DNA from 3 places in the Thioalkalivibrio sp. ALD1 genome. Region 1 is predicted to be linked to each of the others. Evidence: predicted binding sites of a transcription regulator. Region 1 holds the regulator's gene; each other region holds the start of a gene.
What was found. The regulator FliA, encoded in region 1, starts transcription of late flagellar genes. The targets are predictions, from matches to a motif close to GCTAAAGTTNNNNNNNNNNCNGCCGATA.

Region 1 (7,834 bases):
CCATCATCGTGACCCGCGTCTCCAGCACGCAGGACATGGGGCAACAGGTGTTCGGCCAGATGTTCTCCAACCCGCGCGTGCTGTACGTAGCCGGCGGCGTGATCGCTGTGCTGGGGTTGGTGCCGGGCATGCCCAATGCCGTGTTCCTGGGCCTGGCCTCGCTGGCCATCGGCTCGGCCTATCTGATGCAGCGGCGCGAGCGCGAACAGGCGTTGGAGGTGGAACGCGTGCCGGACGAGCCAGCCGAAACCAGCCCGGAAAACCGCGACCTGACCTGGGACGACGTCCCGCCGATTGATCTGGTTTCCCTGGAGGTGGGCTATCGGCTGATCCCGCTCGTGGATCGTAGTCAGGACGGTCAGCTGATGGGGCGGATCAAGGGCGTTCGCCGCAAGCTTTCCCAGGAGCTCGGTTTCCTGCTGCAGCCGGTCCATATCCGCGACAACCTGGAGCTCACTCCGAATGCGTACCGGATCTCCCTGCTGGGTGTCACTGTGGCGGAGGCCGAGGTCTTCCCGGATCGCGAGCTGGCGATCAACCCGGGCGAGGTGTTCGGCACTGTGCCGGGCACGCCGACCAAGGATCCGACCTTCAATCTCGACGCCCTGTGGATCGATCCGGCAGACCGCGACCAGGCGCAGGGCGCCGGCTACACCGTGGTGGACTGCGCCACCGTGATCGCCACGCATCTGTCCCAGGTGTTCCGCGAGAACGCGCATCGCCTGATTGGTCACGAAGAGGCGCAGCATCTGCTGGATCAGCTCGCGCGGCATTCGCCGAAACTGGTCGAGAACCTGGTGCCGAAGACGCTCTCGCTGTCGGTAATCCTGAAGGTTCTGCAGAACCTGCTGGCCGAGCAGGTATCGATCCGCGATCTGCGCACAATCGCCGAAACCCTGGCAGAGGAGGGAGTCAAGAGTCAGGATCCCGGCACTTTGACCGCGGCGGTCAGGGTGGCCCTGTCACGCTCGATCGTGCAGGACCTTGTGGGACCGGACGACGAGCTGCCTTTGATCGCGTTGGATCCATCGTTGGAACAGCTTTTGCATAAGTCTCTGCAGGGCAGTAACGGCGAGACGGTGGGACTGGAGCCGGGTCTGGCGGAGCGCCTGCAGCGTTCGGTCTCCGAGGCGGCACAGCGTCAGGAAGCCAGTGGCCAGCCGGCCATCCTGGTGGTGGCCCCGGAGATCCGTTCCTGGATTGCCGGATGGCTGCGGGGCGCCGTGCGCAATCTGGCAGTACTGGCCTTCACCGAGATCCCCGACAACCGGCGGATCCGTGTGGTGGCCACGGTCGGACAGGAAGATTCGGCCCGGCAGGCAGCACCTGCGAGCGCCTGAGGCAAACAGTAGCGAGCGGCTCCGCCAGGGCAAAACGGGAGAACAGCGATGAATGTGAGACGGTACCGGGCACGCGACATGCGCGACGCGATGCGGCAGGTGCGCGAACAGCAGGGCGACGAGGCGGTTATCCTGTCGAGCCGGCGTGTGGATGGCTGGCTGGAGGTGGTCGCGGCGCTGGAAGATGGCGACGCAGGAGTCTCCGAACGCGAGCAGCAGGCCGCCGTGAATGCAGTCCATGCCCCGCGAGAGGCGCCGGCATCGGGGTCGCGTGCCCCGGCTGCTTCGGCCTGGCCGGCCGATCCGGAACTGGTCGCGATGCGCCAGGAGCTGCGAGACCTGCGCAGTCTTCTGACGCGTCAGCACAGCGACAATGAGGCCGCACAATGGGCGGCGCGGCATCCGCTTGCGGCGGAATGCAAGGCGCGCCTGATGGACCGGGGCTTCAGCGAATCACTGGCGCGCAGCCTCGCCGGGAGCATCCTCGACGACAGCACCGTGGAACAGGCGTGGGAGCGCCTGCGCGCCAGGCTCTCGGGGGCGATTGCCACCCGCCACCCGGATATCCTGGACGAGGGGGGTGTGCTGGCACTGGTGGGTCCTACGGGAGTGGGCAAGACCACCACACTCGCGCGCATCGCCCTGCGGCAAATCCGCCGCATGGGCGCGGATTCGGTTACGCTGGTCACACTGGATTCACAGCGTATTGGGGCGACCCGTCAATTGCAGGCCTTTGCGACTATGGCAGGGGTGTCGCTGCGGGTGTTGCAGGGCGTGCGCGAGTTGCGGGACATGACCGCGCGTTTGGATGATGGACATCTGGTCCTGGTCGACACCGCGGGTCAGGCGCCCTCGACGGTGGGAGACGAGTCGCTGTTCGCCGGCTGGCCGGGTCGCGTGCGTTGCGAGAGCTGGCTGGTCGTCTCCGCGACGACCCAGGCCGCGGCGCTGCGTCGGGTGCTGGATGCTTTTCGCAAGACGGAGCCGACGGCGCTCGTACTGACTAAACTGGATGAAGCCGAACAGTTGGGGGAGACGTTGTCGGTATTGCTCGATCAGCATCTGGGACTCACCTTTGTCAGTGATGGCCAGCGGATCGCGGAAGACTTCCATCGGGTCGAGACGGGTGATCTGACTCGGCGGGCGCTCGGCGAAGAGCGTCGGCCCGCGCGCGGAATGTCACGCGATGAACGATGGACCGACGAAACCCTTGCGGACTTCACCAGCGCGCCTCGCAGCGAGGCGGCAAGGCGCACCAGCCGGGATGCGGGTGTCCTGGAAATGATCCATCCGGTGGGAAAGGGACGTTATGCCACGCACTAATTCGCCGCTGAAGGTCATCGCGGTCGCCTCCGGCAAGGGCGGGGTTGGCAAGACCAACGTTTCGGTCAACCTGTCCGTCGCGCTCGCACGGCTGGGGCGCGAGGTGATGCTGTTCGATGCCGATCTGGGGCTGGCAAATGCCGACGTCTTGCTCGGACTGCGGCCCGAGCGAACCCTGCACGATCTGGTGACCGCACAAGTCGAGGATCTGCAGGACATCCTGATCGACGGTCCCGAGGGGATCAAGGTCATCCCCTCGGCCTCGGGGATTGCTTCGATGGCCAACCTTTCCGAAGTCGAGCACAACGGGTTGATCCACGCGTTCAGTGCCTATTCCAAACCGCTGGATGTACTCGTGGTCGACACCGCGGCCGGATTGCAGGAATCGGTCACGACCTTTTGCCGCGCGGTCCAGGAGACCCTGGTGGTGGTCTGTGACGAGCCTGCCTCGATTACCGATGCGTACGCCCTGATCAAAGTGCTGCACCGAGATCATGGCATTCGGCGCTTCCGTCTGGTTACGAACATGGTGCAGGATCGCGCTGGTGCCGAGCGATTGCTGCAGAAACTTGCAACCGTTTGTGGCAACTATCTGCCGGAAGTCATCCTGGACTTGGCCGGGTACATCCCGATGGACGAGAATCTGCGCAAGGCCGTGCAGAAGCGGGCACCAGTCGTGCAGCAGTATCCCGGTAGCCCCGCGGCCAAGGCCTTCACCGAACTCGCGCGCACCGTCGATCGCTGGCCCGTGGCGCGGGGCGTTGATGGCGGCGTCGGGTTTTTCGTCGAGCGAATGCTGCAGAGTGCATGATGTCGTCGCGTAATCGCCTCCCCGGATACGAGAGCGTGGCCGCAACCGGCCACGAGCAGCGCGTCGCGGAGCACATCGAGCTGGTGCATCGCATCGCACATCATCTGATGGCGCGACTGCCGGCTTCGGTGCAGGTGGACGATCTGATCCAGGCGGGGATGATCGGGTTGCTGGAGGCTGCACGGCAGTTCGAGGGCGGGCAGGGCGCAACCTTTGCCACCTATGCCGGTATTCGCATCCGCGGCGCGATGATCGACGAGTTGCGGCGCTGCGACTGGACGCCACGCTCCGTTCACCGGAACAGTCGCAAGATCGCCGAGGCCATTCAGGCGGTCGAGGCCCGGGAGGGACGCGCGGCCCGCGGTAGCGAGGTCGCCGAGGTCCTCGAGGTGCCGATCGACGAGTACTACGCAATGCTGCAGGACCATGCGGGCGCACACTTGTTTGCACTGGATGATCTGGGCGGCACCGATGGCGATGCCGACCGGGTGGTTGAAGGGCAGGAGGCCTCGCCCGCGAGAGCGATGGAGGTGGGGGCTTTCCGCGAGGAGTTGGCCGCTGCGTTGGGGGATCTGCCCGAACGCGAGCGCCTGGTGCTCTCGCTTTATTACATTGAGGAGCTCAACTTGCGCGAGATTGGCGCGGTTCTGGGTGTGACGGAGTCGCGCGTCAGCCAGATTCGCAGTCAGGCCGTGATCCGGCTGCGCGCTCGCATGGGATCCTGGCTCGAAGACGGTGAGGCTTTGCAGTTATTCTGACAGCCACGCCATTGGTACCCACAAAAATTTATCCCGGAGTGACCTGTGGACAAGGGAATGAAAATTCTCATCGTGGATGACTTCTCCACGATGCGGCGGATCATCAAGAACCTGTTGCGTGATCTCGGCTTCAACAATACGCAAGAGGCCGACGATGGCAGCACGGCACTGCCGATGCTCCAGAACGGTGACTTCGATTTTCTGATTACCGACTGGAACATGCCCAATATGCCGGGCATCGATCTGTTGCGGGCGGTGCGTGCGGACGACAAGCTGAAGACGATGCCGGTGCTGATGGTGACGGCGGAGGCCAAGCGTGATCAGATTGTCGAGGCGGCCGAGGCGGGTGTGAACGGCTACGTGGTGAAACCATTTACCGCGGAAACCCTCAGGGAAAAGATCGACAAAATATTCGAACGCATTGAATCCCAAGGGTAATTGGGGTCTTGAATGCGGTACCCGCGGTCCGCGCAACGCCGTGGCCAAGGGGTAGATCCCGGTCAGCACGCCCGGGGTAGGGAGCGAGCAAGGGGCTTTGGATGACCAAACAAGAAAAATCGGTGGAGGAGCAGCAGCTTGCACGCGCACGCGAGCTTGTCCAGGTTCTGGAAGCAGGCGATGACGTTGCCGCCCGGGGGCTGATTCAGGATCTGGCGCGGCCATACGATCGCGAGCTGTTTGACGAGCTGGGCAAGCTGACCCGTGATCTCCACGAGGCCCTGCAAAGCTTCCGCGGTGATTCGCGACTGGTCGAGCTGACCCAGGCCGAGATCCCGGATGCGCGTGAACGCCTGAATTATGTGGTCACGATGACGGAAAAGGCCGCTCACGAGACGTTGACCGCTATCGAGACGAGCCTCCCGATCGCCGAGTCTTTCAGCCAGCAGGCGGGTGTGCTGACGGCCAAGTGGACGCGCTTTCGCAATCGCCAGCTCTCGGTGGACGAGTTCCGCGAGTTCGCCCGCGATCTCGATGAGTTCTTCGCCCAGGCGAACAACGACACCGAGGAACTGCGGCGCCTGTTGTCCGAGGTGCTGATGGCACAGAGCTACCAGGACATTACCGGTCAGGTGATTCGTCGGGTGATTCAGCTGGTGACGGATCTCGAGGAGAATCTGGTTTCGTTGATCCGGCTGTCGAGCGGGCGCATGGAGACGGTGGAGGCCGCCGAGAAGAAGATGGGGGGCGACCCGGAGCAGCGTGAAGCGGACCGGCGTGGACATGGCCCGGCAGTGCCGAAGACTCAAGATTCCGGCCAAGATGTCGTTCAAGGACAAGACGAGGTGGACGATCTGTTGTCCAGTCTGGGCTTCTAGGGGATGCCGATTCGATAATCGGCATCGCTTTCCCTGGACCCATCCCTTAAACGGCAAGCCTCACCGGAATGGAGAGACCGAATGGCCATCGACCCCAACGACGAAATCCTTCAGGACTTCCTGATTGAGGCCGGGGAACTGCTCGAAGGGCTCAACGAGCAGCTGATTGATCTGGAGCAGCATCCCGATGACCGGGATCTGCTCAACGCAGTATTTCGCAGCTTCCACACGATCAAGGGCGGCGCGGGCTTTCTCAGCCTGGATGCGCTGGTGACGGTCTGTCATCACGCGGAAGACGTCTTCAACCTGCTGCGCAATGGCGAGCGGCGTGTCGATAGCCACTTGATGGATACTATGCTTCGGGTGCTCGACACGCTGAACGTAATGTTCGGCGACCTGCGTTCCGGGGTGGAGCCTACTCCGGCCGAGGCGGATCTGGTCGAAGACCTGCGGAAGATGGCCAACAACGAGGACGTGGCTGGTGACTCCGAATCCGAGGCAGCCCCGACCGCAGATGTACCCCCTGAGCCTGAGCCGGCGCCCCCCGCCGAGGTGGAAGCCACCTCCACGGCCGCAGGTGACGATGCAGGCGATGATTCGGGGCTGGTGGGCGCGGATGACGAAATCACCGATGACGAGTTCGAAGCCCTGCTCGATACGCTGCATGGCGATGGTACCCCGCAGGCGGTCGAAGCGGCGAGCGGCTCCGGGGAGTCGACTGGCGCGGAATCCGGTGAGGGTGGGGCCACCGATGGTGGCGGAGACCTGATCTCGGACGACGAGTTCGAGAACTTGCTGGACGAACTGCAGGCGCGTGGGAATGGACCCCCCGCCAGTGCGTCGCCGGCATCTTCACCTGCAAAAGCCAGCGATGCCGAAGCCCCCGAAGAGTCGAGCGCGAAGCCCGAACCTGCCGACGATCCCAAACCGTCTTCAGCGCCGGAACCCGCCAAGGAGCCGGCCAAGCCGGCGGCTGCGGGCGGCTCCCGACAGGCTTCTCAGGGTGAGACCTCGGTGCGCGTGAATACCGAGCGACTGGACGAGATCATGAATCTGGTCGGCGAACTGGTGCTGGTCCGCAACCGCCTGAGCATGTTGCGCAGCCAGCATGTGGACGACGAGCTGGGCAAGGCCATCAGCTCGCTGGCGTTGGTGACCTCGGATCTTCAGACGTCGGTGATGAAGACCCGCATGCAGCCGGTCAACAAGGTCTTCAATCGTTTTCCGCGCGTGATCCGGGACTTGTCGCGCAGCCTCGGCAAGGAGATCGAACTGGAGATCTTTGGCGAGGACACCGACCTCGACAAGAATCTGGTGGAGGCTTTGTCGGATCCGCTGGTCCACCTGGTGCGCAACGCGGTGGACCACGGCATCGAAACCCCCGAAGTGCGCGAAAAGGCGGGCAAGCCGCGCAAGGGTACGGTCGTACTGGGTGCCGCACAGGAAGGCGATCACATCGCGCTGCTGATCAAGGACGACGGCGGCGGCATGGACCCGCAGGCCCTTCGGCGCAAGGTGGTAGAGAAGGGCCTGATGGAGCCGGTCATGGCAGAGCGAATGACCGATCGCGAGGCCTTCAACGTGATCTTCATGGCCGGTTTTTCCACCAAGACCGAGATCTCGGATGTTTCCGGGCGCGGGGTGGGGATGGACGTCGTCAAGACCAAGATCTCGCAGCTCAATGGCACCATCGAGATCGATTCGGAGATTGGCGTCGGGACCACGCTGCGGGTCAAGCTGCCACTGACTCTGGCGATTCTCCCTGCATTGATGGTCATCCTCGACGGGCGGCGATTCGCGATCCCGCTGGCGTCCGTCTCGGAGATCCTGGACCTGGATCTGACCAAGACCCATTACGTGGACGATCAGGAAGTCATTGTAGTGAGAAATCAAGCGCTTCCAATTCATTATCTCAAGCGTTGGTTGAAGCCCGGATTTATCCCCGAAGCGAAACCGGAATCGCATGTGGTCGTGGTGCATACCGCAGACCGCAAGGTGGGGCTGGTGGTCGATGATCTGGTGGGACAGGAAGAGGTGGTCATCAAGCCACTGGGGCAGAATCTGCAGGGCGTCAAGGGTTTGGCGGGTGCCACGATCACGGGTGACGGTGGGATCGCGCTGATCCTGGATGTCGCCGATCTGGTGGGCCTGCTGACGCACAAGCTCCCGTCGGCGGGCCGCACCCGGCGTCCCGCACAAACGGTCGAGGGCTAAGAATGCCAGTAAAGGTACTGGTGGTGGACGACTCCGGGTTCTTCCGCCGTCGCATCGCCGAGATTCTGGATT
Region 2 (7,834 bases), on a different contig from region 1:
TGGGCTGCGGCATGGTGCACCCGAACGTGCTGGGCCATGTCGACATCGACCCGGAACAGTACACCGGCTTTGCCTTCGGCCTCGGGGTCGAGCGGATGGCGATGCTGCGCCATGGCGTGAATGACCTGCGCCTGTTCTTCGACAACGACATCCGATTCATTCGCCAATTCGGACGGACCGGCTAATGCGCATCAGTATTCAGTGGCTGCGGGACTGGCTGCAGATCGACGAGACCCCCGAGGAGCTGGGCCATCGCCTGACCATGGCGGGATTGGAGCTGGACGCGATCGAGGTGGCGGCACCCGCGTTCAGTGGTGTGCGCGTAGGCCGGGTGGCGAAGGTGGAGCCGCACCCGGATGCTGATCGCCTGCGTATCTGCCAGGTCGAGGCGGGAGAGGCCGAACCGCTGACCATCGTCTGCGGCGCACCCAATGTGCATGAAGGCATGGTAGCGCCGGTCGCGGTGGTCGGCGCGGTGCTGCCCGACAACTTCAGGATCAAGAAGTCCAAGCTGCGCGGTGTCGCCTCCGCGGGCATGCTGTGCTCGGCGCGTGAACTGGGGCTTGCGGAGGATGCCGAAGGCCTGCTCGCACTCCCCACGGACCTCGAGATCGGCGCCGACCTGCGCACGGCGCTGGGCCTGGATGACCACATCCTGGAAGTGGATCTGACGCCGAACCGGGCCGACTGTCTCGGGATGCGGGGGATTGCCCGCGAGTGTTCGGCGCTTCTCGACCGGCCGCTGAACGAGAACGTGGCCGAACAGACCGGGGCAGAGCTGGACGTCAGTGTTGCGGTCCGGGTCGAGGATACCGAGGCCTGCCCGCTGTACGCGGCGCGGGTGCTCGACGGCCTGGATGCGCGTGCGCCCACGCCGCTATGGATGACCGAGCGCCTGCGCCGGGCCGGTGTGCGGCCGCTCAGCGCGATCGTGGATGTCACCAACTACGTGATGCTGGAACTCGGGCAGCCCCTGCATGCCTTCGATGCGGGCCGTCTTGGGGGCACCATCGAGGTGCGCTGGGCGCGTTCCGGCGAGTCGCTGACCCTGCTGGGCGGGGATCAGACCGTCGAACTGGCCGAGCAGGACCTGGTGATCGCCTCGGCGACCGCTCCGGTGGCGCTGGCCGGGATCATGGGGGGCGCCGACAGCGCGGTAGGTGACGACACGACTCGGGTGGTACTCGAGTGTGCCCACTTTGCCCCGCTGGCACTGGCCGGGCGGGCGCGGGCTCATGGCCTGCATACCGATGCCTCGCATCGCTTTGAACGCGGCGTGGACCCGACGCTGGTCGAGCAGGCCATGGAGCGCGCCACGCGTTTGCTGCTGGAGATCTGTGGCGGGCAGTGCGGGCCGGTGGAGCGGGTCGGCGAGCCGCCGTCGTCTCATTTCGAACAGCCGATCCAGCTGCGCCGGCCGCGCATCGAGAGGCTCCTCGGTACGACGTTCGGGGATGCTGAAGTCGAGCGTATCCTGGGCGCGCTGGCTTGCCGGGTGGAGTCTGCGGAGGACGGGTGGCAGGTTTGGGCCCCGCGCGCGCGCTTCGATCTGGAGCGCGAGGAAGACTTGATCGAGGAACTGGCCCGGGTGCATGGCTATGACCGCCTGCCTCAGCGCCTGCCGTCCCCGGTGGCGCCAGCCGAGCGACCCCCAGCCCTGCGCGGGCTGCGCGAGCAACTGGCGAGCGAGGGCTTTCACGAGGTCATCAGCTTCAGTTTTATCGATGCCGAGGCCTCGCGGGCCTTTTATCCCACGGTGGAGCCCCTGGGCCTGGCCAACCCGATCTCCAGCGACCTGGCGGTGATGCGCCCCGGCCTGTGGCCCGGCCTGGTTGCCACGGCGGCCCATAATCAGGCGCGCCAGCAGCCGGACCTGCGGTTGTTCGAACATGGCCTGCGCTTTGTGCCGGATGCCTCCGGCCTGCGCCAGGAGCCGCGTCTCGCGGGCCTGCTGGGTGGGCGAGCGCATCCGGAGCACTGGGACGCCGCATCGCGCCGCGTCGATTTCTTTGATGCCAAGGGTGTGGTCGAGGCACTTTGTGCCTCCGTGGATGCGCCGCTGGGGTTTCGCGCGGAGAAACATCCTGCGCTCCACGACGGGCAGTCCGCGCGGATTCTGGCGGGTGACCGCCCCATTGGCTGGGTCGGGCGCCTGCACCCCGCGCTCTGCAAGCAGTTCGATGTAGAACCCGTTTACCTGTTCGACCTGGATGCCCGAGCGATCCTGCACGCCCCGGTCGCCCAGTTCACGCCGTTGTCGCCGTACCCCTCGATCCGTCGTGATCTGGCGCTGGTTGTAAAGGAGGCGGTCCCCGCAGGGGATGTGCTGAATGCAATCAGGGAACTGAACCTGGAATTGGTGCAGGGCGTGCGCATGTTTGATGTCTACCAGGGCAAGGGCTTGAATCCAGACGAGAAGAGTCTTGCTTTGGGCTTGATTTTGCGGGCTTTTGATCGCACCCTAGGCGAACAGGACGTAACAAACGTCACCGACAAGGTCGTCGAGCATCTGCACGCTCGCTTCCAGGCAACCCTGAGGCAGTGATTCCATGGCAGCAGTGACGAAGGCGGACCTTGCCGCCGCGCTGAACGAAGAACTGGGCCTGAACAAGCGTGAGGCCAAGGAATTCGTCGAGATGTTCTTCGAAGAGATGCGCCAGTCGCTGGAGGAGGGCGAGGGCGTGAAGCTCTCGGGCTTCGGTAATTTCATCCTCCGCGACAAGAACCAGCGGCCCGGTCGCAATCCGAAGACCGGCGAGGAAATCCCGGTCTCTGCACGTCGCGTGGTCACCTTCCGTCCGGGGCAGAAGCTGCGCGAGAGGGTCGAAAGCTATGCTGGAGGCGAGTAACCACCAGGAACTGCCCGCGATCCCGGGCAAGCGGTACTTCACCATTGGCGAAGTCGCCGAACTGTGCCAGGTAAAGCCCCATGTGCTGCGCTACTGGGAGCAGGAGTTTCCGATGCTCGAACCGGTCAAGCGGCGGGGCAATCGGCGCTACTACCAGCGCCAGGACGTGATCCTGATCCGCCAGATCCGGGCCCTGCTGTACGAAGAGGGCTATACGATCAACGGCGCCCGGCAGAAGCTCTCGGGCGACGAGGCCAAGGGCGATCGCCAGCAGGCGCGCCAGATCATCCAGGACACAATCTCGGAACTGGAATCGGTTCTACGCGTGCTACGGGCCTGATTCCCCGCGGACCGGGTTCTTTCGTGAGGGCGGGGAATCGGATATGATTCGCGGCTTCGGGGCGTAGCGCAGTCTGGTAGCGCATCTGCATGGGGTGCAGAGGGTCGCAGGTTCAAATCCTGCCGTCCCGACCAATATCAATCACTTGTAGAAAGTGTTTCAAGTGAATTAAAAAGGCCGCTTCAAGCGGCCTTTTTTCGTGTCCGGGGTATATCCGCGTGGGTTGAGCGGTCACTCCATCGAACGTCGTCGTGCCTCGCGCTGGTAGTAGAGCAGGGCGATGTTGATCTGGCGCTCCAGCCACTGGTTCATCCCGGTTATCTGGAACCCGGCATACACGTAGCCATCGCGTGGGCTGCGGCGGCGGTTGGCCAGTCGGAGATCGCCGCCCAGGCGCTCACTGACATCCGGCAAGAGCAGGTTCTCGAAACGCATTGGGCTTCCGATCTCGAGGTCGTCTACCCATTCCTGCGGTACCTCCACGCACATTCCCTGGACCGAGAGGTCGGCCAGATCGCCGATCCCGGGTTCGTCCCAGTCGCCGTACTGCAATTCCACGCCCGGGCGCTGACTGATGGGGATGTGCACGCGAAAGGTCTCGCGACGCTGGAGGTATTGCAGTGTTTCCGGGTAGGGGCAGACGTACAGGGCTCCAGCGTCCTCGCGTTCGGTGCGCGAGACGACGGCCGAAAAACGCACGGCAACGCCGCGCAGACTGGCGAACACCCGGATGCGGGTGCCTTCCTTTACATGACGATTGGCTTCGATGGGGGTGAGTTCGTCGAGGAAGAGTTCGCGTGTTTCGGAATCGAGGCGGACCAACGCGGAGTTGTACAGCGGACCATCGTCATCGAGCCGGACATTGACGAGGGTGAGCTTGTGGTCCAGATCCTTGAGGATGCCGGCGATCCGCTCCGGCCGGTCGACGGTATAGTCGGTCTCGTCCATGCGTGGCGTAGTTGTCGTTATTGGGCCAAGCCGCACGGTACTGTCCGGCGGCCCGGAATACTAGCCCCGCGTGCGGGTCGGAGAAGGGTGAAAGAGTGTCGCGCAGAGCGCGCGCGGGTCATGCGCGAGTGATGCGCCGACCAGTCCGGCTGCCGGACTGTGTGCGGCCGTAGGGGTCGTAGGTGGGGGCCGGGCCAGGCTCCTCGCCGCGCAGGATCTGAATCGAAAGCTCCACGCGGCGACGGTCACGATCGATCAGGCGGGCATTTCCCTGGTTGAGGGTGTTGCAGCGCTCCACCGAGCGGCGCAGGGCCTGCCAGTGATCCTCCAGCTCGGCGCCGCCCTCTAGGCGGTTGAACAGTCGTGCGATGCCCTCGGGCGTGTAGGTTTCGCCAGCGGTCTCGAGTGTCTCGCGTTGTCGGCGACTCTCGGTCTCCAGGTCCTGCAGGAGTGTCTGTTTCTGGGCGACGACGTCGTGCAGGTTGTCAGCTGCCCGCGATTCCACGGCCCGGGTCTCCTGCAGCAGGATCTCTTCCAGCTGATGGCTCAGGCGAATCGAGGCCTCCAGCGAGCGGAGGAAAGCGTGGCGTTGTTCGGGCGACATCGTCGGGGTTCTCTGTCAGTGGCTCTTAGCGCAACAGGCTTTCCAGCTCGATCATGCGATCGGCCAACTGCTCGTTGTCCACCGGGTACTGGCCATTGGAGATCGCTTCGCGCAGTTCGGCGACACGCGCCTCGTCGAACGGGGCGTTGTTGGCAGCCTCGGAGGCGGCGTTCATCGCCTGCGCCGCACCGGTCAGGGTAACGGAGTCATCCTGACGTACGGGTGCCGAGGCATTGCCTTTGGCACCTGCATCGGGCCGGGACGTCTCTTCGCGGCCCTTTACGCTCGAGGTATTGCCATCCGGGCGCAGGCCGGGTGAGTTCGGGCCTTTGATATCCATCATTCGATTTCCTGTTTTTGCAATTCTACTGCAGGGGTTAGCGGCAGCATCAGCTGAAACTGTAGTCCCTTGAGCCGTGAATATTCGAGTCGCTTCACAGTTTGTGGATGGTTGTGGGTCATCTCGCCATTCTACAGCGCGACGCGTACATGTCCGGACTCCAGTACCTCGCCTTCCACGACGCGCCCGGAAGAGGTGTTTTTGACCCGGACGCGATCGCCCAGGATGCCATTTTCCAGTGCCTCGCCCTGCATGCGGATCACCACCGAGCCATTTTCGGCCAGAATCGTGACACGTTGGCCGCGGCTGACCACCTCGCGTTGGGTGACGTGCTGCTGGCCCAGGATCTGGCCCGGTCGAATATTGCGCCGTGTTTGCAGCCCCACCAGCTCATTCTTGTTCTCGAAATAGCTTCCTGCATGGCGCGAAGTCTGAATTCGCTTGGTGCGCAGATCCCCTGGAAGGATCGTGTGCTGGCGCCGCAGGGTGCGGCTGGCGACCAGGACCTCCGCATAGCGCTCGACCGTGACCGGGACGAAGATCGACCAGCTCACCGGGGCCTCGCACTGAACCTGGACCGCCGTATTGCCATCGCGCCGTCCTCCGGGCGGGAACCGGGTCTCCAGTGCCTGGCTGCATCGGGCCAGGCGCAGGCGGTTGTCCAGCCGCCCGATCTGAATCTCTACCGCTTCGTCGCCCGGTGTAATGTTGAGCTCCTCCTGGATAAAACGCTCCGCCGCCAGACGGATGTTATCCACTGCCTCGATCTCGGCCTGTGCCGTCACGGAGACCACGGCCAGAATGAGACCCACTACGGCCGTGAGCCACCGGGAGCGAACGAAAGGTTGAGGTATGGGCTGATTCATGGTCTGGGTGCGTACCGGCTCGTCGGTCTTCAAGAGGCTTCTGGTCCTTGTGCAAGCAGAAAACATGCCAGAGGGTTGGGTCTGTCCTCTCAAGAGTGGCGACGGGCGGCCGTTATGGAGGCAAGAACGCATGCAATCGGCATGTAGCGGCGGTTTGTGGCATGACAGCGCCAGTCCCGGCGGTGCACACTGGGCCCGGTGGGTCGGTGTGGCCGGCCGCCGGGCGAGGGGGAGAACAGGACAATGAGTCAATTCATTGACGACGTGAATCAGCGTACTCAACTGGTGGGGCAGAACCGCATGGAACTGCTGCTGTTTCACCTGGGGAGTTCGCAGACCTTCGGGATCAACGTATTCAAGGTGCGCGAGGTCATCCCGTCTCCGCCGCTGCGGCAGATCCCGGGATCCCTGAGTGTTGTGCGCGGTGTGGCCACCCTGCGAGGCGGGACCGTCCCCATCATCGATCTGGCGCGCGCGATGGGGTTGCGTACCGCGGTGGGCGAGACGGACGACCACAAGGTGGTCGTGACCGAATTCAACCGATCGGTCCAGGGCTTCTGGGTGTCGGCCGTCGACCGCATCGTCAACGTGAACTGGGAAGATGTGAAATCGCCGCCACGCGGGACCGGACGTGAATCCTTCCTGGTGGCCGTCACCGAGATCGACAACAAGCTGGTCGAGATTATTGACGTCGAGCGGGTGCTGTCGATCGTCAATCCGTTGCCGTCACGTGTATCCGACGAGGTGCGTGCGGAGGCCGAGGAGGAGCGGGCCCGGCACGGTCAGCGAAAGATCGTGATCGTGGATGACTCGGTGGTTGCACGCAAGCAGATCGAGGGTGCGATCAAGGGGCTGGGTTGGGAGTACCTGGTGTTCAAGGATGGTCGCGAGGCGCTGGATTTCCTTGAGGAACAGGCGCAGGCCGGTACCGTCGACGAAGTGATCGAGATGGTGATATCGGATATCGAGATGCCGCGGATGGACGGCTATACCCTCACCGCCCGGATCCGTGCGAACGATCAGTTGAAAGATCTGCGGGTGTTGCTCCACTCATCGCTCAGTGGCGAGTTCAATACGGATATGGTCAAGCGCGCCGGGGCAGATGCGTTTCTGTCCAAGTTCAACCCCGACGAACTGGCCGAAGCCGTGCTTGACCAAACCCGCAGGGATTGAAGCCGGTGCCTGCGCGGTTGGCGTTAATCGACCGATTCGACCCCGGCGGCATGGGAGCGGTAACGGATTGCCGGGCACCTGGGCATCAGCGGCCATGGCGCGCCGCATCCATCGCCCGTCGGGAAGCTGTCGGCGTCCATGTGGTTGCACGTATACTGCACCCGTGCGGCACGGGGACGCGCTTGTTCCCCGGCCGGGTTTTCCGACACGCTGTCAAGGATTCGTCATCAACGTGCCCGTCTGCCCGTATCGTCGACTTTCAGGGATGACTTCGTGATCGATTCGCGCGACTACGAGGAGTTCTCGCGTTTCCTTTCCGAATGCTGTGGCCTGGTGCTGGGCGACAGCCGCCAGTACCTGGTGTCCAGTCGCCTTTCACGATTGCTGGACGAGTTCGGTTACAAGAGTGTCCCGGAGCTGTTGCATGCGATGCGTCAGGCGCCCAATCCGCGTCTGCGTACGCGTGTGATCGACGCGATGACCACGAATGAAACTTCCTGGTTTCGCGATGGGTTCCCCTTCGAGATTCTGCGTCATGTCCTGCTCCCGGAGCGCGCGGAGAAGGGTGCAGGGATCAAGGTCTGGTCGTCCGGTTGCTCCAGCGGACAGGAGGCCTACAGCATCTCCATGGTGGTATCCGAGTGGGAGGAGTCACGGCCCAGGCGCGTCGTGCCGGTATCCATCATGGGTACGGACCTTTCGGAGAAGATCCTG
Region 3 (7,834 bases), on a different contig from region 1:
GGGTCGCCAGCTTGCGCACCTCGTCGGCCACAACCGCGAACCCGCGACCATGCTCGCCGGCACGCGCGGCCTCGATCGCTGCGTTCAGCGCCAACAGGTTGGTCTGTTCGGCCACGCCGCGGATCACCTCAAGGATTGTGCCGATCTGCTTGGAGTCCTCGCCCAGCTTGGCAACCGTACCGGCGGCCTGTTCGACCGTGCCCAGCAGAGAGGACATCGAGGTGATGTTCTTCTCCATCACCTCGGAGCCGTTGTTCACCGCCCCGCTGGCCTCCTGCCCGGCCTGGGAGGTGGCGTCGGTGTTGCGCGCAATCTCCTCGGCACTGCTTTGCAGTTCGTTGATCGCGGTGGCGACGCGTTCCGTCTCGTCGCGCTGGCGCGAGACCGCCTCGCGGGCCTGGTAGGCCTCCTGGTTCAGGTTCTCGGTCGCGCGATTCAGGGTCTCGGTGCCACTACGGGCATTACCCACGGCCTGCGCGATCTTGTCGGTGAAGCGGTTGAAGGCGCGTCCCAGCTGGGCAGTCTCCAGCAGGCCGTCTTCGTCCAAGCGACGGCTGAGGTCGCCGTCACCGTCGGCGATTTCTTCCAGCGCTTCGGTCGAGTGGGCCAGCGCACGACGCACCACCAGGATGATGAACACCGCGCCGGCCACACCCAGGGTCACGCCGATCAGCGCGAGCACGCCCTGGGTCATCTGCGTGTTGCGCATGGTCGCGGTCAGCTCCTCGGCGGAACGCTCGGCCCGGTCGGTGATCCGCTCCGACAACTGCTGCAACTCGGTGCGCGCCTCCAGGATGACCGGGCCGACCTCGGTGCGGATCAGGAACGCGTCCTGCAGGGCCTCTTCGCTGCCGTGGATGCGGACGATCTCCTGAATCGCGCTGTCCAGATCACTCAGCAACCCCTCGAAGTCCTCGACCGCGATCTGCTGTTCGAAATCGAGCTCGTCGTACTGTTCCAGCAGTCGCGCCAGCACGTCATGGGTCTGGCCGAGATACAGCCTCAGGTTCTGCTCGAAGGAGTCATCACGAAACGCGATGAAGCCGCGCAGGTTCGAGGTGATCTGCAGGAGGTTGGTGCGCAGACTGTAGAAATCGTTGAGGCGCTCGAACGAGCGCTGGAAGCGTGCCCGCGCCATCTCCTCGTCGATCATGGTGCTGGTCAGCTGCGTCATCTGCATGGTTGCCGGGTTGGCTCGCGAGTTTGCAACACCCTGCGCCGGCATGTTCTGGGCCACGTCTTCGGCGATCTCGATCAGTCGCTCCCGGTGACCGGCAAAACCGTCGACGCTCGCGCGTACCTGCTCCGCGGAGGCGCTCAGTTCGTCCGAGGCCTGCACCACCGGATCGTTGACCAGTGCATCCATGGCGACGTCCAGCTCGTCCATCGCGGTCAGCCAGGCATCGCGGTGCTCGTCTTCCTCGCTCATCAGGTAGAACCCGAGAAAGGCCGCGCTCTCCTGCAGGAGCTGCTCCACCTGGTTGACACGCGCGACGGCCGGATAATCCGACTGCGTCAGCTCGGCTACGCCCTGCCCGCCCACATTCAGGGCACGCAGCGCCAGCAGCGAATTGATGATCAGGATGGCGACGACCAGGCCGAAGCCGGCGATCAGCAGCCCCCGAATGGAGAGTTTGTCGAGCATGGGTTGACTCCTTCCTCAGCGCCTTCTGCCGGGCGCATGCCTGCATACGCAAGCGGACTATTCCGCTGCCTGTAGAGACGATTCATCCCCTGTTACGGCCGCACTCCCCTGAAGTTGAGCCCCAACCGTTTTGAGAATTACATCACACCGAGTGACGCAGGAAGGATCAGGGTGATTCCAGCGCTTCCCAGCGCTCGAAGGCCACCGCCAGGTCACGTTCGACCTGCTCCAGCCGGGCCTGAAGCTCGCGCACCCGCTCGCCGTCGCGCAGCACCTCCGGGTCCGACAGGGCCTCGGCCAGCGACTGGTGCTCGTTTTCCAGCGCCTCGATCCGGCCCGGCAGCGCCTCCAGTTCGCGGGATTCCTTGTAAGAGAGCTTGCGGGCGCGGGGGGGCGCCGGTTCAGGGGCCGCAGGCGTCGACTCGGACGGGGCTCGAGCGGCTGGCGCGGGGGGAGTCTCCCTGACCCCGGTATCCGCTTCGCGGGTCAGCAGGCGCTGCGTGACGCGGGCGGGCAAATCCGACCAGCCGCCGACGAATTCCTCGACCGTGCCATCTCCCGGCAGTACCAGCGTGCTGGTGGCGACGTTGTCGAGGAAGGCGCGATCGTGGCTGACCACGATCACCGTGCCGGTGTACTCGATCAGCAGCTGCTCCAGCAGCTCGAGGGTCTCGACGTCCAGGTCGTTGGTGGGCTCGTCGAGCACCAGCAGATTGGCCGGGCGCAGGAACAGCTTGGCCAGCAGCAGCCGGTTGCGCTCGCCACCGGACAGGGCCGATACGGGCTGGCGCGCGCGCTCCGGCGGGAACAGGAAGTCCCCGAGATAGCTCAGCACATGCCGGGTCTCGCCGTTCACGGTGACCCGGTCACGGCCCTCGCCGACCGCATCCTGCACGGTCGTCGTCTCGTCGAGACGCGCCCGGGCCTGGTCGAAATAGGCGATCTCGAGCTGGGTACCCAGCTTCACCGTGCCGGCAAGCGGTGCCACCTGGCCCAGCAGCCCGCGCAGCAGCGTGGTCTTGCCGGCGCCATTCGGGCCAACAATGCCCAGGGCATCGCCGCGCTGGAGCAGCAGGTTCACGTCTCGTACCACCGGCTGGTCGCCGTAGCCGAAGTCCGCATGTTCCGCCTCGATCACCAGACGCCCGGAACGCTGCTCGGGGGACAGCTGCATGCGCACCTGCCCACTGCGCTCGCGGCGCTCGGCGCGCTTCTTGCGCAGGGCCTGAAGGGCGCGCACCCGGCCCTCGTTGCGGGTACGCCGCGCCTTGATGCCCTGGCGAATCCAGGCCTCCTCCTGTGCCAGCTTGCGATCGAACTCGGCGCGCTGGCGTGCCTCGACCTCGAGGCGCTCAGCCTGGCGCGTGCGGAAGGCCTCGATCGAGGGCGGATGTTCGTGCACCTTGCCGCGGTCCAGCTCCAGGATGCGGGTGGCGACCTGTTCCATGAACTGGCGATCGTGGCTAATGAACACCACCGTGAGCCCGCTCCCGCGCAGGAATTCCTCCAGCCAGCGGATCGCAGCCACATCCAGGTGGTTGGTCGGCTCGTCCAGCAGCAACAGCTGCGGTTCGCGCACTAGTTCGCGCGCCAGCCAGACGCGGCGCTTGAGCCCGCCGGAGAGCGCGCTGAAACCGGCGTCGGGGTCGAGCTCCAGGCGCGAGAGCGTCGTTTCGACCCGGTTCTGCAGGCTCCAGCCGTCGATCGCCTCGAGCCGGGCCTGGACCGGGCCCATCTTCTCCAGGGCCTCGGCATCCCCGCTGGCGGCGGCCTGACTCAGGTGATGAAAACGCTCCAGCAATTGCCCGGCATCGCCCAGCCCCTCGGCGACCACATCGAACACCGTCCCCTCGACCCCGGGCGGCAGCTCCTGGGTCAGCCAGGCGGTTGTCAGGCCGTCCTGGCGGACCACCTCGCCCGAATCCGGCTGGATCGCGCCCGCGATCACCTTGAGCAGGGTCGACTTGCCCTCGCCGTTGCGCCCGGCTACCGCCACGCGTTCACCGGGCTCCAGGCTCAGGTTCAGGCCATCCAGCAACGGCGCCATGCCATAGGCCAGGTGGATATCGCGCAGGGTCAGCAGAGCCATCGGGATCTAGGGAAACACTGATTCATGATACACGCTCGCGCTCGAGTCGCTTTTGCGTGCGAACAAGGCGCGGCGACTGCCGTGCAGTCATTCTGCACAAGGGAGCCGCAACGCCGTTCCCGCGCAAAAGCGGCCGAGCCCCTTGGGGTTGGTACCCCAGGTTCCCCGATCCTGCGTTGCGCCGCTTGCGGGTAGAGCCACTACCCGCTGCCCGACGCGCCTTGTCTCGGAAAACCTGGGGTGCCAACGCGAGTGTGTACATGAATCAGTGTTTCCCTAGAGGAATCCAGTTGAAGAACCCGGCAGGCGCCGAGCGAGAAGGGTTTCAGGGGCAGACGCGCCGCATCGACACGTGATCAGACGTTAGCGTTCTTGACCACCAGCACCGGGCATTCGGAACCGCCGATCACGCGTTCCGACACCGAGCCCATTAGCAAGCGCTTGAGACCGGTGCGTCCATGGCTGCCCACCACAATCAGGTCGCGGTTGTCCCGTCGCGCCAGATCAATCAGGGTGATTTCGGCTCGCCCCTCCTCGAAGGTCGCGTCCGCCGTAAGGCCCTGCTCGCGGGCCTCGCCCTGCAGGCGCTGAATTGCATCCACGCCCTCCTGACGACGCTCGTCGCTCTGGCCGGGCACGGCAACCGAAGCAATGGTGATCGGCAACTGGCAATGGCCGGCCAACTCGATGGCGGCCCGCGCGGCCTGGTCCCCCAACTCGGAGCCGTCGGTCCCAACCAGAAGACCGCGGTGCGGCGGCTGCGCGCCACGCGGAACGACCATGACGTTGCACGGTGCGGTGCCCACCACCTTGCGCGTCGCATCGCCGACCATCAGGCGCGCGAGATCGCTTCGGTCGCGGCGTCCGATCACGACCAGTCCGGCCTTGTATTCCTCGGCAATACCGACGATTTCCTTGTACCGATCGACCCCGTGGCGCAGGATCGGCGAGGCATCGACACCCAGCGCACGCGCCTTTTTCTCGATCGCGTCCAGGTCGCCCTGCGCCGCTACACTCGCATCGTGGCTGCGCCGGGGCGAGAGCGCGTCGTGCTGCGTATCCGTCTGAATAATGCGTGCGATGATCAGTCGGGCCCCGCAACGGTGAGCCAGATCCAGGCCAACGGCCTCGGCCGACGCACTGAACTCGGTCCCGTCGGTCGCGAGCACGACCGTCTCGAAACGGCAAAGCGGAGTGTCGGACATGGGGCGTCTCCCTGACGGTTTCTGCCCAGCATAACCGACCGGCCGGGATACGGCAGCCGGCATTTCGCGAACGGCGCAAGCGGCCCGGTTTTTGCGTCCGACCGCCCGGGATGAAATAATCCCGCGCTTTCAAGGGGTAGTGCTGGCGGTAACTGCCGCACCCTCGGCCAGCGGTCGAGGCCCTCCCGTCAGTCCCCTCGGCCCCGACCCTGCGCCGTCCGGCGCGGGTCTTCAGGACACGAACTCGATACATGGAAAACCTTACGCTGACCACCGAGATGATCGTGGTGCTCGCGCTTCTTGCGTTCACCATCTTCCTGTTTGTCACGGAGATCATCCGCGTGGACCTGGCCGCCATCTCGGTGATGGTGTTGCTCGGCCTGCTGACGCTGGTGCCCGGGCTCGGGCTGCTGGTCGCGCAGGACGAGCTGTTCAGCGGTTTTGCCTCCAACGCGGTGATCGCGATCATCGCGGTAATGATCATCGGGGCCGGACTGGACAAGACCGGCGTGATGCACAAAGTGGCCGCGTTCATCATGCGCGTGGGCGGCACCACCGAGAAGAGCATCATCCCGACCGTCTCCGGTACCGTCGGCGTGATCTCGAGCTTCATGCAGAACATTGGCGCGGCCGCTCTGTTCATGCCGGTGATGAGCCGGATCTCCAATCGCCTGGGCATTCCCCTGTCGCGACTGCTGATGCCGATGGGCTTCGCCGCGATCGTCGGCGGCACCATCACCCTGGTCGGCTCCAGTCCGCTGATCCTGCTGAACGACCTGCTGCCGTCGGACATGGAGCCCTTCCAGCTGTTCGACGTGACACCGATCGGGCTGGCGCTGCTGGTCACGGTGATCGTCTACTTCGTGGTGCTGGGCCGCTTCGTGCTGCCCTCGGTCAAGTCCAAGGCCACGCAGGGCGAGAGCGCGAAGGAGTATTTCCAGCGCGTCTACGGCCTGTCCTACGAGATCCACGAGGTGTTCGTGCCCGAGAAGGATCCGCTGGTCGGCCGTACTGTGGCCGAGATCGAGCGCGAGAGCGGGATCGCGATCGTCGGCACCTACAAGCACGACGAACTGCGCATGGCGCCCTGGACCGGCTACGAGATCCAGCCCAACTCGCATCTGGCCGTGCTGGCCAGCCCCGCACGCATGGAGAAGCTGTGCGCGGACACGCGCAAGCGCCCGACGACCCGCCTGGACGTGTTCGCGAACGCCCTGGATACCGGCCGCTCCGGGGTCGCCGAGGTCGCGATCGCGCCCGGCTCCAATCTCGCCGGCAAGACCGTAACCGAACTGGCCATGCGCCAGACCTACGGCCTGTCGGTGATGCGCATCCAGCGGGGCAGCGAGACCTTTGGCGAGGGCCTGCGCGACATCCCGCTGGAGATCGGGGACATCCTGGTGGTCCACTGCACCTGGGAGTCCCTTGCCCGCCTGGACAAGGATCGCGACTTTGTCGTGATCACCTCCGACTACCCGCACGAGGAACTGCGCCCTTCCAAGGTCCCGCATGCGCTGTTCTTCCTGGCGCTGACCGTCGGACTGATCCTGTTCACCGACATCATGCTGTCGGTGGCACTGCTGACCGGCGCACTGGGCATGATCCTGACCGGGGTCATCAGTATCGACGACGCCTACCGCTCGGTGAGCTGGAAGACCGTATTCCTGCTGGCCTCGCTGATACCATTGGGGATGGCGGTGGAAAACACCGGCACGGCCGCCTGGATTGCGCAGAACACGTTGGACTTGCTGGGGACCGTCCCGCCGTGGGTGTTGCAGGCGACGATCTTCGCGCTGGCCACGTTCTTTACCCTAGTCATGTCCAACGTCGGCGCCACCGTGCTGCTGGTCCCGCTGGCGATCAACTTCGCGGTCGCCGCCCAGGCCGCGGGCATGGACGCCGACCCGCGCGTGTTCGCGCTGACCGTGGCGATCGCCACCTCGAATTCCTTCCTGATCCCGACCCACCAGGTGAACGCCCTGATCATGGGCCCCGGCGGCTACCGGGTGAAGGACTACATGAAGGCCGGCGGTATCATGACGCTGCTGTTCGGTATCGTGGCCATGTTGATGCTCAATCTCGTTTTCTAAACTCGTCCGTACACTATTCGTCGCAAGAAGCTATGCAAGGAGAAACCCCATGTCGCAAAAACATCCCGTGATCGCGGTCACCGGCTCCTCGGGGGCCGGCACCTCCACCGTCAAGCGCTCGTTCGAGTCGATCTTCCGCCGCGAGCAGATCAACCCGGTCGTCATCGAGGGCGACAGCTTCCATCGCTATGACCGCAAGGCGATGAAGGAGGCCATGCAGAAGGCCGCCGACGAAGGCAACCACCACTTTTCGCACTTCGGTCCCGAGGCCAACCTGTTCGATCGCATCGAGGACCTGTTCAAGACCTACGGCGAAACCGGCCAGGGCCAGAAGCGCTACTACCTGCACTCCGACGAGGAAGCGGCCGCCCACAACGAGCGTCTCGGCACCAACCTCGGCCCGGGCGAGTTCACCCCCTGGGAAGAGATCCAGCCGGGCACCGACCTGATGTTCTACGAAGGCCTGCACGGCCTGGTCGTGAACGGTGACGTGAACGCCGCGCAGCACGTGGACCTGGGCATCGGCGTGGTGCCGATCGTGAATCTCGAGTGGATCCAGAAGATCTTCCGCGACAACGCCGAACGCGGCTATTCCGCCGAGGCCATCGTGGACACGATCCTGCGTCGCATGCCGGACTACGTGAACTACATCACCCCGCAGTTCGGCTACACCGACATCAACTTCCAGCGCGTGCCGACGGTGGACACCTCCAACCCGTTCATCGCCCGAGACATCCCCACCCCGGACGAGAGCATGGTGGTAATCCGCTTCAAGGAGCCGAAGAAGTTCGGCGTGGACTTCCCC

Region 2: a site for FliA is predicted at 5,120-5,147, ahead of flgM (flagellar biosynthesis anti-sigma factor FlgM). Genes of this name have one in related genera too.
Region 3: a site for FliA is predicted at 1,738-1,765, ahead of F623_RS0101290 (methyl-accepting chemotaxis protein). Genes of this name have one in related genera too.

What each region holds. Positions count from the first base shown of each region.
Region 1 is NZ_KB906242.1:334,069-341,902, forward strand. Features, by position in the region: gene flhA (flagellar biosynthesis protein FlhA) at 1-1,340, shown strand, start outside; gene flhF (flagellar biosynthesis protein FlhF) at 1,419-2,663, shown strand; gene F623_RS0106220 (MinD/ParA family protein) at 2,650-3,474, shown strand; gene F623_RS0106225 (RNA polymerase sigma factor FliA) at 3,471-4,232, shown strand; gene cheY (chemotaxis response regulator CheY) at 4,290-4,670, shown strand; gene F623_RS0106235 (protein phosphatase CheZ) at 4,772-5,548, shown strand; gene F623_RS0106240 (chemotaxis protein CheA) at 5,630-7,762, shown strand; gene F623_RS0106245 (chemotaxis response regulator protein-glutamate methylesterase) at 7,765-7,834, shown strand, end outside.
Region 2 is NZ_KB906250.1:475-8,308, reverse strand. Features, by position in the region: gene pheS (phenylalanine--tRNA ligase subunit alpha) at 1-185, shown strand, start outside; gene pheT (phenylalanine--tRNA ligase subunit beta) at 185-2,545, shown strand; gene F623_RS0112585 (integration host factor subunit alpha) at 2,550-2,849, shown strand; gene F623_RS0112580 (MerR family transcriptional regulator) at 2,833-3,189, shown strand; tRNA gene F623_RS0112575 (tRNA-Pro) at 3,247-3,323, shown strand; gene F623_RS0112570 (flagellar brake protein) at 3,421-4,137, opposite strand; gene F623_RS0112565 (flagella synthesis protein FlgN) at 4,256-4,741, opposite strand; gene flgM (flagellar biosynthesis anti-sigma factor FlgM) at 4,767-5,081, opposite strand; gene flgA (flagellar basal body P-ring formation chaperone FlgA) at 5,213-5,947, opposite strand; gene F623_RS0112550 (chemotaxis protein) at 6,191-7,120, shown strand; gene F623_RS0112545 (protein-glutamate O-methyltransferase CheR) at 7,394-7,834, shown strand, end outside.
Region 3 is NZ_KB906241.1:267,121-274,954, forward strand. Features, by position in the region: gene F623_RS0101290 (methyl-accepting chemotaxis protein) at 1-1,645, opposite strand, end outside; gene F623_RS0101295 (ATP-binding cassette domain-containing protein) at 1,812-3,734, opposite strand; gene F623_RS0101300 (universal stress protein) at 4,091-4,939, opposite strand; gene F623_RS0101305 (SLC13 family permease) at 5,191-7,029, shown strand; gene F623_RS0101310 (phosphoribulokinase) at 7,079-7,834, shown strand, end outside.